DNA from 2 places in the Pseudoalteromonas sp. 2CM32C genome. Region 2 is predicted to be linked to the other one. Evidence: predicted binding sites of a transcription regulator. Region 2 holds the regulator's gene; the other holds the start of a gene.

Region 1 (7,387 bases), on a different contig from region 2:
GGATGATACAGCTAAAGTAATTGATGCAGAGGTTCGTTTATTTTCAGATAGAAACTACGAGCGTGCCGAAAAAATATTGAAAGAGAATATTGATATTCTTCATTCAATGAAAGACGCGTTAATGAAATATGAAACGATTGACGCTAAGCAAATTGACGACTTAATGGCGCGCCAGCCAGTGCGAGAGCCACGCGATGCTCATGACCGTCATGAGCCTAAAGCACCACAAACAGATTCTGTAAAGGAATCTGTTAGTGATGAAAGTCAATCAACAACAGAATCATCTAAAAAAGATGAAACAAATGTTGATGACAAAGCTGAATAATCGTTAAAATACTCAAAAAGCCCCGTACTTCGGGGCTTTTTTGTATCGGTTTCAATTTCGCTCTAATTTTTAGTTAGATTTGTTTGAATTTTGAAAAGCAAACAAGGCTCATTATGAACAACATTATTAATTTACCAAATGGTCGAGAACTAAATTTAATTGAGCCTGTGATTATGGGTATATTAAATGTAACCCCAGATTCATTTTCAGATGGTGGTAAATTTATAGACCCCAGCATCGCTGTGCAGCGCGCATTACAGCTATTAACTGATGGCGCAAAAATAATAGATATTGGTGGTGAGTCTACTCGACCTGGTGCTCAGGCAGTTAGCCTTGATGATGAGCTTGAACGAGTGGTGCCAATAATAAAAGCAATACGTGCTCAGAGTGATTGTGTTATTTCTGTCGATACGAGTAAAGCTGAAGTGATGAGGCAGGCTATTTTAGCTGGTGCAGATATGGTAAATGATGTTTGCGCATTACAAGAGCCTGACGCACTGAATGTTGTTTCACAATTTGAAAATATCGCAATTTGCTTAATGCACATGCAGGGTCAGCCCCGAAGTATGCAAATATCTCCAGAATACAGTGATTTAATGGGCGATATTAATGAATTTTTTAAACGTCGCGTTAGTGCCTGTGAGGCGATGGGAATAAAAACTCAGCAGCTTATTCTTGACCCAGGCTTTGGATTTGGAAAAACATTAAGCCATAACTACGAAATTTTGACCAAGTTTAATGATTTTAATAAATTAGGCTTGCCATTATTAGCGGGGCTTTCTCGCAAGTCGATGATTGGTAACCTGTTAAACAGAGACACAAGCGAACGAATGGCCGGCAGTTTAGCTGGCGCACTTATTGCCGCACAAAATGGTGCAAAAATAATACGCGTTCACGACGTAAAAGAAACTGCAGATGTACTTGGTGTTTACCAAGCGTGTATAAAAGGAATAATAGAATGAAACAAAGAAAGTATTTTGGCACAGATGGCGTACGTGGTTTAGTGGGAACAGCGCCAATCAACCCTGAGTTTGCAATGAAGCTGGGTTGGGCTGCAGGACGTGTGCTATCAAAAGGTGGAACAAAAAAAGTTATTATTGGTAAAGACACACGTATTTCTGGTTACATGCTTGAAACAGCCCTTGAAGCAGGTTTAATAGCCGCCGGTATTGATGTTGTTCTGCTTGGACCAATGCCTACGCCGGCTGTTGCTTATTTAGCACAAACATTTAGGGCTGAAGCCGGTATTGTAATAAGCGCATCACATAATCCATATTACGACAACGGTATCAAATTTTTTAATGGTCAAGGTTTAAAACTTGATGATGCTGTAGAGCTTGAAATAGAGGCAATGCTTGATGAGCAAATGACCTGTGTGGCTTCAGATAAGTTAGGTAAAGCAACACGCTTGGCAAGCGCAGACGGACGTTATATTGAGTTTTGTAAGAGTCAATTTCCACAAGGGTTGTCTTTAGAGGGATTAAAAGTGGTTGTAGATTGCGCTAACGGCGCAACATATCATATTGCCCCATCAGTCATGCGAGAGCTCGGCGCCGACGTAATTACGCATGCATGTGAGCCAAATGGTGTAAATATAAACCATGAATGCGGTGCAACTCATGTAGACACGTTAAAACGCAAAGTACTTGAACATAAAGCCGATGTAGGTATAGCTTATGATGGTGACGGCGACCGTGTAATGATGGTTGACCATAATGGCCGTGTATTTGATGGTGACGACTTAGTTTATATAATTGCTTGTCAGGCAGCGAACGATCATATTTTAGGTGGCGGTGTTGTTGGTACTGTTATGTCAAATATGGGCCTTGAAAATGCACTTAAAGCAAAAGGCATTGAGTTTGCTAGAAGCAAAGTTGGCGATCGCTATGTAATGGAATTACTTCAGCAAAAAGGGTGGAAAATTGGTGGAGAGAGTTCAGGCCATGTACTCAATCTAGACTTAATTTCAACGGGTGATGGTATTATATCAAGCTTGCAAGTGCTGGCTGCTATGGTTGCACAAAATAGAACGCTTCAAGATTTAGGCGCCGGGTTTACAAAATACCCAATGAAAATGATTAACGTGCGTTATACACCGGGTACCGATCCTACAACGGCGCCAAAAGTCCTTGCGGCGGTCGAAGAAGTGGAACAAAACTTAGGTAATAAGGGCCGTGTTTTACTCCGTAAATCAGGCACTGAACCTGTCGTTCGTGTTATGGTTGAAGCAGAACAAGAAAAAATAGTATTAGACAGTGCACGTAAGATTGCAGAGATTGTCGAATCTATGAGCAAACAACCTGATTGATAACAATAACCTCTTGTAACTTTGGGCGAGAAAAGTTAATATCTCGCCCGCTTTCTAATGTGGAGTGGAAAATGGCAATACGTAAGGCAATGGTCGCTGGCAATTGGAAAATGAATGGCTCAATAGAGCTAGTCAAAGATATGTCGGATGCTATAAATAGTATTAAATCACCAGAAATAGATGTTATTTTATTTCCTCCATTCCCACTTGTTTCAGCAATGATTGCAAGCGGTGTCACAACAGGTGCTCAAACTGTATCTGAAAACACGCCTGGCGCTTTTACCGGTGAAGTTGATGCACAACTACTGAAAGACCTTGGCGTAAATTATGCGCTAGTTGGCCATTCAGAGCGTCGTAGTATTTACAACGAAAGCAGCGATGTTATTGCTGATAAATTTGCTAGAGCTCAATCAGCTGGTTTAGTACCCGTTCTTTGTGTTGGCGAGAGTGAAACAGAGCAAGAAAGTGGACAAACAGAATATGTAGTTGCTGCTCAAATAGATGCGGTAATTAAAAAATTAGGTGTAGCAGCGCTGAAAGATTCTGTGATAGCATACGAGCCCGTTTGGGCCATAGGCACAGGTAAGACTGCATCGCCAGAACAGGCACAAGCTGTTCACAAATTTATCCGTGACAAAATTGCGTCTTTAGACAGTGATTTAGCACAAGGGCTTACCATCTTATATGGTGGAAGCGTTAACGAAAAAAATAGCGAATTATTATTTGCACAACCAGATATTGATGGTGGCCTTATTGGGGGCGCCAGTCTAAAAGCAGCATCTTTTGTTGCTATCTGTAACAGTGCAAAAGGGACCGTATAAGATGTACGAAATTTTATTAGTAGTTTATTTAGTTGTAGCTTTAGCTTTAGTTGGTATGGTTTTAATCCAACAAGGTAAAGGTGCTGATATGGGGTCATCATTTGGTGCAGGCGCTTCTGGAACTGTGTTTGGTTCTTCAGGTGCTGGTAACTTTATGACAAAGACAACAACAAGCTTAGCTACAGTCTTTTTTGTGTTGAGTATTGTTCTAGGTAATTTAACAGCCGGTCAGATTAAACAGACTGATGAATGGGAAAACCTAGAAGCAGCACCTGCTATAGAAACAGTAGTGCCGGTTGAAGAAGATGTTCCAGTTACTTCTAATAAAGAAAGTAACTCAGACGTACCAAACTAATACAGTTTACTGTTCAGCTATTTGTTAACCTCAAACAGATAAAACAAGCGAACAAAAATTTAAAATGCGGATGTGGTGGAATTGGTAGACACGCTACCTTGAGGGGGTAGTGCTTTAGGGCGTGGGGGTTCAAGTCCCCCCATCCGCACCAAATTTAAAACCAGTAGCAATTATGTTACTGGTTTTTTTATACCTAAAATTTGCTTTGGTTGTTTTTTGCACTTAAAACGTTTGGTTATAACAATAATTTAGATTCTTTGGTGATATTTTTAACAGGAAACACATCGTGTACCCAATAAAGTCAATTTACTTGTGTTAATTTCAGTTTTTAGCTTAATTAATGATTAAAATGAAAAAAAAACTAGAAATTTTACAAATTTAACTCACACTTATCAGTATTGAGCCGATAATATATTTAGATAACTCAAAAAGGTAAATAGTATGGCTTCAGGCTTCTCTTTTCAAAACCTAAGCATAACTAAAAAAATACATGCAATAACATGTATTGCAGTTGTTGCTTTTATAATTATGGTATTAATTAATTTTCTTGCCATAGATGATAATAGAGCTTCTTTAGATGAAATGGGCAACTCTTCATATAAGGTTGTAAAGTTAACATCAGCGAACGTAGGGCTTTTAGAAAAACTAGATGAGCTTTACACCCAAGCAGTTACATTTGGCGAACAAGACTTAATAACTAAAGCTGATGATACTTACAAAACAATTGAATCAAACATAAATTTAATCAAGCAAATGAGTAATGGCTACATTAGCAATGATGTAGTGAAAGAATTAGCCGACTACGAGAAGATATCAGCTACAATTGCTAATGGTATGGTAAATGGCACGGCCGATTTTAGTAAAATTCAGCAACAAGCCCAGTTAAAAACAAGTCTTTATGGTTCTGTTTTAGAGAGCTTTAAGGCAGCCCAACAAAAGGCAGATAACCGTTTTTTTGAATTAGTTGAAAGCACTAATACGCGCTCAGATAATGCCCTTACTTTAATGCTTGTTGTATCTATTGTATCTTTATTATTGCTTTTATTTATGGCGATTTGGATTGCGAAAAACATTGGCTCATCAGCAAGCGATGCTGCAAATAATTTAAGCTTGTTAGCAAATGGAAAAGGCTCTTTAAGTACTCAATTAACCGTGAATTCTAAAGATGAAATTGGCCAAGTTTCTATTAACTTTAATGCTTTTATTGCGCTGTTAAAAGAAACGGTACTTGAAGTAATTGCTGTATGTGAGCCATTGATGGAAAACTCTACCCGTTTAGTACAGGGTATGGAGCAGGCTGAACGCGCAACAACAAAACAAACAACAGATGCTGAAATTGTTAAGCAATCAATGGAAGAGATGAAGCAAAGTGTTGGTGATATTTCTCAATCTGCAGCAAATGCATCACATGCGGCTGAAACAGCAGAAAAAGAAGTAGAGCAAAGCCGTACCCAGGTACAAATGTCTGTCAATGCATCTCGTACGCTAAGTGATGAAATTAACCAAGCAGCAACAACAATTAATAAACTTGCGGACGATACAAAAAACGTATCACAAATATTGAATGTAATTACTTCAATTGCCGATCAAACCAACTTACTTGCGCTTAATGCGGCTATTGAGGCTGCGCGTGCTGGTGAACATGGCCGTGGGTTTGCGGTAGTAGCTGATGAAGTACGAGAACTTGCTTCACGAACCGCCCATTCAACGAATGAAATACGCGAATTGTTAGGTGCTTTGACGACCGCTGCAAATGATTCGGTTACTGCGATGACTTCAGCTCGAGATATGGCAACAGATAATGCAACAGCGGCTGAAAAAACAGGAATATCAATTGAGAAGATTGCTGAGCAAATGCTAGAAATAAATGGCATGAACTCACAAATAGCAGCAGCAACAGAAGAGCAAACATCGGTTGCAGCCATGGTTGTAGAAAATGTATCTAATATGCATGTTTCTTTTGAAGATACCATGGACTCATTACTGGCTGTAAGAGATGTAGCTAAAAACCTACATTACTTATCAGATAACTTATTAGACGCTACAGCCAAATTCAGAATTGAATAATTAACCTGAACAGCTAAAGCCTCCTTTTGGAGGCTTTGTTGTTTTGAAGGCTAGCTAGGTATGTCTCACCAGCCTGCAACAATAGAACAACTTAGAACGCAAGATTGGACACGAGATTAACTTGTTAAGCCAACAGACATAACTTTTTACAGGTACAAAAAAACCACCATTTGGTGGTTTTTTAATTTACGGGCTAACGGCTAAAAGGTCGCAACCACTTTTACATTGTCACTAACTTTTGCACTATCTACATAACCGATAGCATCAGCATTAGCTGCTACAAAATCTATTACAGCTTGATCTGAGCCTAATTTCTCTGGAGGTGTCCCTTTACCTGTAAATACAAGTTTAGACCAGTAAGCATTAAGCTGGCTGCCAGATTTACCTACAACTTTATCGTTAAACTCATCTGCAGCAGCGGTACCATCTTGGTTTACTGGGTTTACTTTAGTACCATCACCAAATGACTTGGCTTTACCAAGGTATATCTTTTTAATTGTATCTGCATCTAAAGCATTTGCGTTACCAGCGTTAACTATTACTGCAACTTCTGCAAAAGCATTAATTGAGCACAATGAAAGTGCACTAGCTAAAATTAATTTTTTCATTATCTGCTCCAATTAAAATACAAGATCAACGCCAACAGCAACAACATCAGTTTCTGTATCGGTTACATCGTCTTCAAAGCGGCTAAAGTCAATTTTAAATGCTGCAGAAGGGTGGAAGTCATAACGCGCGCCGATAGTGTATACATTGCTTTGCGCTTGAACACCTGTCAATGCACCGTTTATAGCAGCATTCAGACTTGGCACTGTTGCAATTGGATCGAAGCGAGATGCATCATGTTTATCGTCATTATCTTCATACGTAAAATGAACTATAACGTCATCCAAGCGATAACCTACAGATGCATAGTATTGTGTTTGCTCAGTTAAAATGCTGTTTTCTACTTCAAACTGTGTATATTCAGCGTCGAATAAGAAATTATCGTAATCAATTGAGAAGCCAAAGCCTAGGAAGTAACTGTCATCTTCGTCAATTGCAATATCGTCAGCTAACGTGTTTAAGCTGTTTGCACGAAGTGCTGCTTCTAAGCCATTTAACGCAGCGCCGCTAGGGTCTGTTCCGTCAAGTGCAAATGATGTTTCTGCAACCAAGTATGCAGCACGTACACTGAACCAGTCATATGCAAGTGTCCAGTTAATGCCAGCAAAATCGTTAAGTTCGCCTTGAGTTTTTTCAGTAATTGCATCTAATTCGCCGTCATAGCTTCCGTACATTAGCTGCACCGTTGAATCCCAATCGCCAAGCTGTGTATTGTGCAATAAGCTTAAACCTTCATATGTAGAAAAAGGAATACCATAAACTGACTGAGGTGGGCGTACCCAACGATAAGCGTAACCAACATCCAAAAAGTCTGAATAGCGGAAAAATGGAGCTCGCATTTTACCCGCGCTAATTTGTAACTCGTCGCTTAGTTCATAAGTTACGTAAGCCCATTCAAATTCTGC
Region 2 (7,387 bases):
GCCGCTGGTTTCTGGTGTGTTATTGGCTTAAAGGCTCTAGGAATGCGCTTATTACCAATTTCTTTGACTTTAGCTTGAAGGAGCTTTATCGCATCTTCATTATTACGTGCAATATCTTCAAACTTTTTAGGTAAAAAATCCATCGCTCCAGCATCAAGCGCATCAAGTGTTGCTGTTGCGCCAGCACGGGTTAAAGAGGAAAACATTAAGATTGGCGTGGGGTTACTTGCCATTATCTCTTTAACAGCACTGATACCATCAAGCACAGGCATTTCTACATCCATCGTGATCATATCAGGACGAAGCTGAGCCGTTTTTTCTACAGCCTCTCTGCCATTAATGGCAAAACCTATAACTTGTATGTCGCTGTCTTGTTCAAGGATTTCGCTTACTCTACGACGAAAAAAGCTCGAATCATCAACAACTAAAACTTTTACGGCCATTTAGCTCTCTTATTAAATTTATACGTAGGTACACATCTTGTGTGTACCTACTTTATGATTTAGCCAGCGTAGTGTTTTAACATATTTGGAACATCTAAAATTAGTGCAATTCCACCATCTGATGTAATAGTTGCGCCTGCCATACCTGGAGTACCTTGCAAAAGAGCATCAAGAGGTTTAATTACAACTTCTTCTTGACCTATTAAAGAATCAACTACAAAACCAACCTGCTGAGTACCTATTTGAACAATAACAACATGACCTTGCGCTTTGCGCTGAGTGCGATCTGCTCCTTTAACTAACCAATGCTCAAGATAAAATAGCGGTATCGCTTTCTTACGTACAATAATGGTTAATTGACCATCAACAACATTTGTTTTGGTTAAATCTAAATGGAATATTTCGCTTACACCTGCTAATGGTAATGCAAATGTTTGTTCGCCAACTACAACCATCAAGGTTGGTAATATCGCAAGTGTTAACGGTACTTTTATTTCTAAAATTGTACCAACACCTAGCTCTGACTGAATACTCACTGAGCCATTAAGTTGAGTGATTTTAGTTTTTACAACATCCATTCCCACACCACGGCCTGAGATGTCAGAGATCTCTTCTTTGGTAGAAAATCCTGGTGCAAATATTAAGTTGTATGCTTCAGTATCCGATAAACGACTTGCTTGATCGTGATCTATTACCCCTTTACCAATCGCTATCTTTTTGAGCTTTTCTGCGTCCATACCCGCACCATCATCTTTGATGGTAAGCAAAATATGATCTCCCTCTTGAGACGCTGAAAGTGTTACATTACCCGTCCGAGGTTTACCTGCTGCTTCACGATCAGCTGGCATTTCTATTCCGTGGTCAACTGAGTTTCTAACTAAGTGAACAAGCGGGTCTGCAAGTGCCTCAACTAAGTTTTTGTCTAAATCGGTTTCTTCACCGACAAGCTGTAAGCTAATATCTTTATTGAGGCTTCGTGCTAAGTCACGAACAACGCGAGGGAAGCGGCCAAATACCTTTTTAATTGGCTGCATTCGCGTTTGCATTACTGCACCTTGAATATCTGCAGTCACTACATCTAGGTTAGAAATGGCTTTACCCATTGCTTCACTTTCTGAGTTAGTGGCTAAACTTACCAACCTATTACGAACAAGTACTAACTCACCCACCATATTCATTATTTGGTCTAGGCGTTTTGTGTCAACTCGCACTGTTGTTTCTGCTTGCGGAGGAGCTGGCTTTTTCACAGCTGCTGGCGCTGGAGCCGCTTTTGCTACAGGTTTTGCTGCCGGTTTGTCTGCTGGCTTTTGAACAGGTTTTGGGGCTGCTGCTTTAACAGGTTCAGGCTTTTTGACAGGCTCACTTACTTTAGCCACGGGTTTTGCCGCCGGCTTCGGCTCTGGAGCTGCAGGGCTCTCTATTGATTTAGGAGCACCTGAACCATGAAGCTCGTCAAGCAATGCTTCAAATTCATCATCGCTAATTTCATCATCGCTAGAATCACTTGCAGGTGAACTTGTTGAAGGCGTTGCAGAACTTTCTGCAGAATTATTACTTGCTGTTTGCTCTTTTACAGGCTCACTGGCCGCAACAGCACCAAAGCTTCCAACGCCATGAAGTTCATCAAGTAAGTTGTCAAACTCATCATCTGTAATGTCTCCACTGACATCACTACTACTGGACGCGCTTTCAGCTACTGGACTTTGACCTTTTCCATGTAATTCGTCTAGTAAGTTTTCAAATTCATCTTCTGTTATTTCGTCAATCTGAGTTTCATCATCGCTTTGTTCAACTGTTCCACCGCTAAATAGCTCGTCAAATGCAAACGGATCTTCTTCATCAGTTCCTGAGGCTTCCTCGGCAACTGGGGCATCAATAACCTCGGCTTGAGGTTCTTCAGTTGAATCAACTGGTGAGTCACCAGCAAGCTCTTCTTCTGTTGGAGGTAAACCTAGTTTATGAAGGGTTTCAAGAAGTTCAGGATCGGCGGGTTCTGGTTTGTCACGATTTTGAATGGTGGCAAACATCTCGTTAATCGTATCGAGAGCTTGTAAAATTACATCCATCAACTCTGAATTAACCGTTCGTACGCCTTGCCTAAGCAGATCGAACACATTCTCTGCGCCATGACATGCATCAACGAGCTCGGTCATAGCTAAAAATCCAGCACCACCTTTTACAGTGTGGAACCCTCTAAATATGGCATTGAGTAATTCGGTGTCCTCTGGATTGTTTTCCAGCTCAACTAACTGTTCAGATAAAAGCTCTAGGATTTCTCCTGCCTCTACAAGAAAGTCTTGTAAAATATCTTCATCGACTTCAAACATGCAGTTACTCTCCTCTTAGAAGCCCAAACTTGATAAAAGATCATCGACTTCATCTTGATCAGATACAACATCATTACGTGATTCTTTATCAATAATAGGGCCTTCTGGACCTGCTAAAGTTTGTTCGTCTAATGGTTCATTTGTTTTTTGTTGTTCTATTTTTTCGGCTTTACTTTCGCTTTGATCAGCGAAGGCTGTCAAAAGATGAATTAAGCTTTCTTCAACTTCTCTAACAAGCTCAATAACTCGGCGAATAACTTGTCCGGTTAAATCTTGATAGTCTTGTGCCATAAGTACATTAGTCATCAAACTTTGCAGCTCATCAGTTTTATGATGAGAATTGTTCATAAACTTATCAATGCTGTGGCATAACGATTTAAACTCCCCTAACTCAATCTCTCGATTCATTAGGCGATCCCATGTCGGTTTGATATGAGATATTTCGTCTGCCAACTGTTGAGCAATTGGTAGGCTAGCCTCAACAGCATCCATTGTTTTATTCGCGGCATTTTCTGTCATTTCTATAACATAATTGAGCCGTTTTTTTGCATCTGGAATAGCATCGGTAGTTAAGTCAGATAAGCGAGTGTCTAGCTCAAAGCTTTTTAAAGCTTCATGCAATTGACGGGTTAACTTTCCAACCTCAGCAAATATTTCAGATTGCTCCTTAGAAGCGGTATCTAAAATTAACTGATTGGCTTTGTCTTGCTCACCGTTTTCTAGAAAAACAACGAGCTGACGAGCTTGTTCTAAAGTTATTTGAGGCGCAGCAAGTGCTGACATAAGCCTCTCCCCCTATCATTAGCCTAAACGTTCAAATACTTTTTCTAATTTAGTTTTGAGTGTTCCAGCAGTAAATGGCTTAACGATATAACCATTAACACCTGCCTGTGCTGCCGCTATAATTTGTTCTTTTTTAGCTTCAGCCGTTACCATCAATACTGGAATGTGTTTAAGCTTATCATCCGCACGTATTGCTCTTAGTAGGTCTATACCCTGCATTCCTGGCATATTCCAATCGGTAACAACAAAATCAAATACTTGATTTTGTAGCATTGGCAAAGCGGTTGACCCATCGTCTGCTTCTTGAACATTAGTGAAACCTAAGTCACGCAACAGATTTTTAATAATACGTCTCATTGTTGAAAAATCGTCAACAACCAGAATTTTCATGTTTTTATCCAAAACATCCCCCAGTGAGGTCTTAACCTTGTTTACTTACTACTAATTTATCCAGTCATTGATTTTAGCTTTAAGCTTAATCATCGCCTGACCATGTATTTGACTTACACGCGATTCACTTACATCGAGTATATGCCCTATTTCTTTTAAATTCATTTCATCGTTATAGTACAAAGACAGCACCATTGCATCACGTTCTGGTAAAGATTTTATTGCACCTAATAAAGACTCGTTAAACCGCTCATTTTTAACATTATTAAACGGTTTGTCTAGCGCTAAATCTTGGCCCACTGGACTGATGGCATCTTCATCAACACCAAGGTCTTCAATACCGAGTACTTTACTTGCATTTACATCGTTTAAGATATGATGGTACTCATTTAACGAAATTTCAAGTTTTTCAGCAACTTCTATATCTGTCGGCTCACGGTTTAAGCTTTTTTCTAAAAAAGCAATTGTTTCGGCCACCAAACGGCTTTTACGATGCACTGAACGGGGTGCCCAATCGCCACGTCGCATCTCGTCAAGCATTGCCCCACGAATACGAATCCCCGCAAAAGTTTCAAAGCTAGCCCCTTTGGTTGCATCAAAACTTTTAGATGCTTCAATCAGACCTATCATTCCTGATTGTATTAAATCGTCCAGCTGCACGCTGGCTGGTAAACGCGCTATAAGATGACATGCCACTTTTTTGACAAGTGATGCATGTTTTTCAACAATCACATTTAAATTTTGTGCTGATTGATATCCCATAACTTTATTCACCAATGTTGTCATAATTAGCCGTTTACTAGTTTCTCTATGAAAAACTCCAGATGACCTGATGGTTGATTAGGTATTGGCCATTTAACTGCTTTTGTTGCTAAAGCTTGAAACGCAAGTGCCGCCGGCGAATTAGGAAAAAGCTCTACAATAACTTTTTGGCGACGCGTTGCTTTGCGCATATTTTCGTCGTAGGGAACCGTTGCGACCAGGTCCATTGATACATCTAAAAAACGATCGGTCACTTTGGAAAGTTTAGCAAATAACTCTTGCCCTTCACGCATACTACGGACCATATTTGCAACAATTTTAAATTTGTATACACCATGCTCGCGACTCAACACTTTAATGAGCGCGTAAGCATCTGTAATCGATGTGGGCTCGTCGCATACAACAACCATGACGTCTTGTGCCGCGCGAGAAAAACTCAGCACCATGTCTGAAATACCTGCGGCTGTGTCGACAATTAAAATATCAAATTCTGTATTTAATTCACTAAAAGCCCGTATAAGTCCCGCGTGCTCTGAAGGCGACAATTCAACCATACTTTGAGAGCCTGACGTTGCGGGTACAATCTTTATACCTGCGGGGCCTTCAACTAAAATTTCATCAAGTTCACATTCACCAGATAAAACATGTGATAAGTTACGTTCAACACGTAGTCCTAGCATAACGTCACAGTTTGCTAAGCCTAAATCGGCATCAAGAACCAACACTCTGTTACCTTGCTGGCCTAATGCAATTGCAGTATTCAGAGAAACATTTGTTTTTCCTACTCCACCTTTACCGCCAGTGACAGCGATAACTTTTACGCCGTTGTTATTGTTTTGACTCATTTTGCGCAGGCCACTTGCTTGATCTAATACTGTGTTAATCATACATCCCTACTGTGCTTGGCGCCACTGCTTGGTGCCTTGAATGTTGTGCTTTTGCTCTTTTTAAATAGAGTTGCTCAGCCTTTTTAACTAGTTTTTCAGCATTTGCAACTCGAATATCTTCTGGTACTCGTTGACCGTTAGTAAGATACCCTATTGGAAGGCGATTTTGAATCGCTATACTAATAATCTCACCTAAACTTAAAGATTCGTCTAATTTGGTGAATATACAACCACTTAACTGCACTTTTTTAAAGTGCCTAACGGTTTCTTGCAACACATGTATTTGCGATGTTGCGCTGAGCACTAAATAACTACGAATATCAACACGCTGATTACGCATTAGCGTATTAAGTTGCTCAGTTAAGCGCAAGTCGCGCTGGCTCATACCCGCAGTATCAATTAATACTAGTCGTTTATTTCGTAAATGATATAAAACTTCAGCTAATTCATTAGCATCTTTAACTTGCTTAACACCACAACCTATAATTCGGCCATAAGTGGCGAGTTGCTCATAAGCACCAATTCTGTATGTGTCTGTTGTGATTAAAGCGACTTTGTCTGCACCGTATTTTTGTGCGCCAAGTGCAGCTAATTTAGCAACGGTTGTTGTTTTGCCAACACCCGTTGGGCCGACTAAGGCGTATACACCGCCTTGACGTAAAATCTCGTTGTTGGTTGTCTGCATCTGATCTTCAACCATTGTTAAAAGTGCTTTCCAACCTTGCTGGCGAGATACATCGTCAGGAACAAAGCACGCCATTTGCTCAGCAACATCTTTATCTATTCCCATACCGACTAAACGATCAATCATGCATGCACGAGTAGGATCGCGTCTTGCCATGTCTTGTTGCATAAGCCCTGACACTTGATGTTCTAACAATTGACGAATGGCATTCATTTCGTCACGCATTGACGAAATTTGCTCACTTTCAGTATGCTTAGTTTCTTGGCGAGGTGTCACTGGACTGTCAAGATCATCAAAACCACTTTCTAAATCATCAAATCCAAGGCTGTCTGCTTGTGTTTGCGGACGCGCTGAAGCTTGACGTTCATTAGTGAACATAGGACGAGGACGCTGCTCTTGAACTGGCTCTTGGTAGTTGTCTGTAGTATCAATACCTGATTGAGAAAACATAGAAGCCAATTCTGCAGAACGAGGGCGTGGGGCTTGACGCTCTAATAATGCCTGAAGACTATCGGCTACTTTCGCTTGTGGCTCTGGTTTAGCGCGAAGAGGCTCTGATTTTACAAAATTATGCACTGGCTGTGTTTTTGTTGAGCTTTGTGCTGGAGTGCTAAGTGCCTGCTCTTTTTTAGGGGCTGCTTTGTCATAATCTACTGCTGCTACAATTTCTACACCGTTAGCTAGTTTTTTATTTGACATAATAACCGCATCAACACCTAATTCGTCTTTAACTTCTTTAAGTACTGTGCGCATATCTTTAGCAAAAAAACGTTTTATTTTCATGATTCAACCCCTTTAAAATCTTATTGTTGGCCAACAGAGCTGACTATCTTGATCTGTCTTTCATCTGGTACCTCTTGATAAGACATCACCCTTAAACCCGGGATGGTGTACTTAACAAAACGAGATAACACAGTGCGTAACATTCCCGACGTTAGCAATATTGAAGGTTCACCGGACATTTCTTGATTTTGATGCGCTTCATTTAGTGACACTTGAAGTCGCTCTGCAAGTCCTGGTTCTATACCGGCACCTTCGTCGCCTGCATTTTGCAGTGACTGATGCAACATCTGTTCCAACTCAGGCGCCAAGGTTATGACAGGGATTTCT

What was found. Region 2 encodes FliA, which starts transcription of late flagellar genes. Its sites were predicted from a motif close to CTAAAGNTNNNNNNNNNNNNGCCGATA; they were not measured.
Region 1: MTF67_RS08315 (HAMP domain-containing methyl-accepting chemotaxis protein) is a predicted target of FliA. The motif match lies at 4,192-4,218, and genes of this name have one in related genera.

Annotation. Positions count from the first base shown of each region.
Region 1 is NZ_JALNTI010000003.1:281,616-289,002, forward strand. It holds gene ftsH (ATP-dependent zinc metalloprotease FtsH) at 1-325, shown strand, start outside; gene folP (dihydropteroate synthase) at 439-1,287, shown strand; gene glmM (phosphoglucosamine mutase) at 1,284-2,633, shown strand; gene tpiA (triose-phosphate isomerase) at 2,705-3,454, shown strand; gene secG (preprotein translocase subunit SecG) at 3,456-3,809, shown strand; tRNA gene MTF67_RS08310 (tRNA-Leu) at 3,876-3,960, shown strand; gene MTF67_RS08315 (HAMP domain-containing methyl-accepting chemotaxis protein) at 4,251-5,876, shown strand; gene MTF67_RS08320 (phosphate ABC transporter substrate-binding protein) at 6,077-6,484, opposite strand; gene MTF67_RS08325 (porin) at 6,497-7,387, opposite strand, start outside.
Region 2 is NZ_JALNTI010000001.1:163,070-170,456, forward strand. It holds gene MTF67_RS00770 (chemotaxis response regulator protein-glutamate methylesterase) at 1-443, opposite strand, end outside; gene MTF67_RS00775 (chemotaxis protein CheA) at 503-2,770, opposite strand; gene MTF67_RS00780 (protein phosphatase CheZ) at 2,786-3,553, opposite strand; gene cheY (chemotaxis response regulator CheY) at 3,572-3,955, opposite strand; gene MTF67_RS00790 (RNA polymerase sigma factor FliA) at 3,995-4,705, opposite strand; gene MTF67_RS00795 (MinD/ParA family protein) at 4,732-5,592, opposite strand; gene flhF (flagellar biosynthesis protein FlhF) at 5,585-7,060, opposite strand; gene flhA (flagellar biosynthesis protein FlhA) at 7,081-7,387, opposite strand, start outside.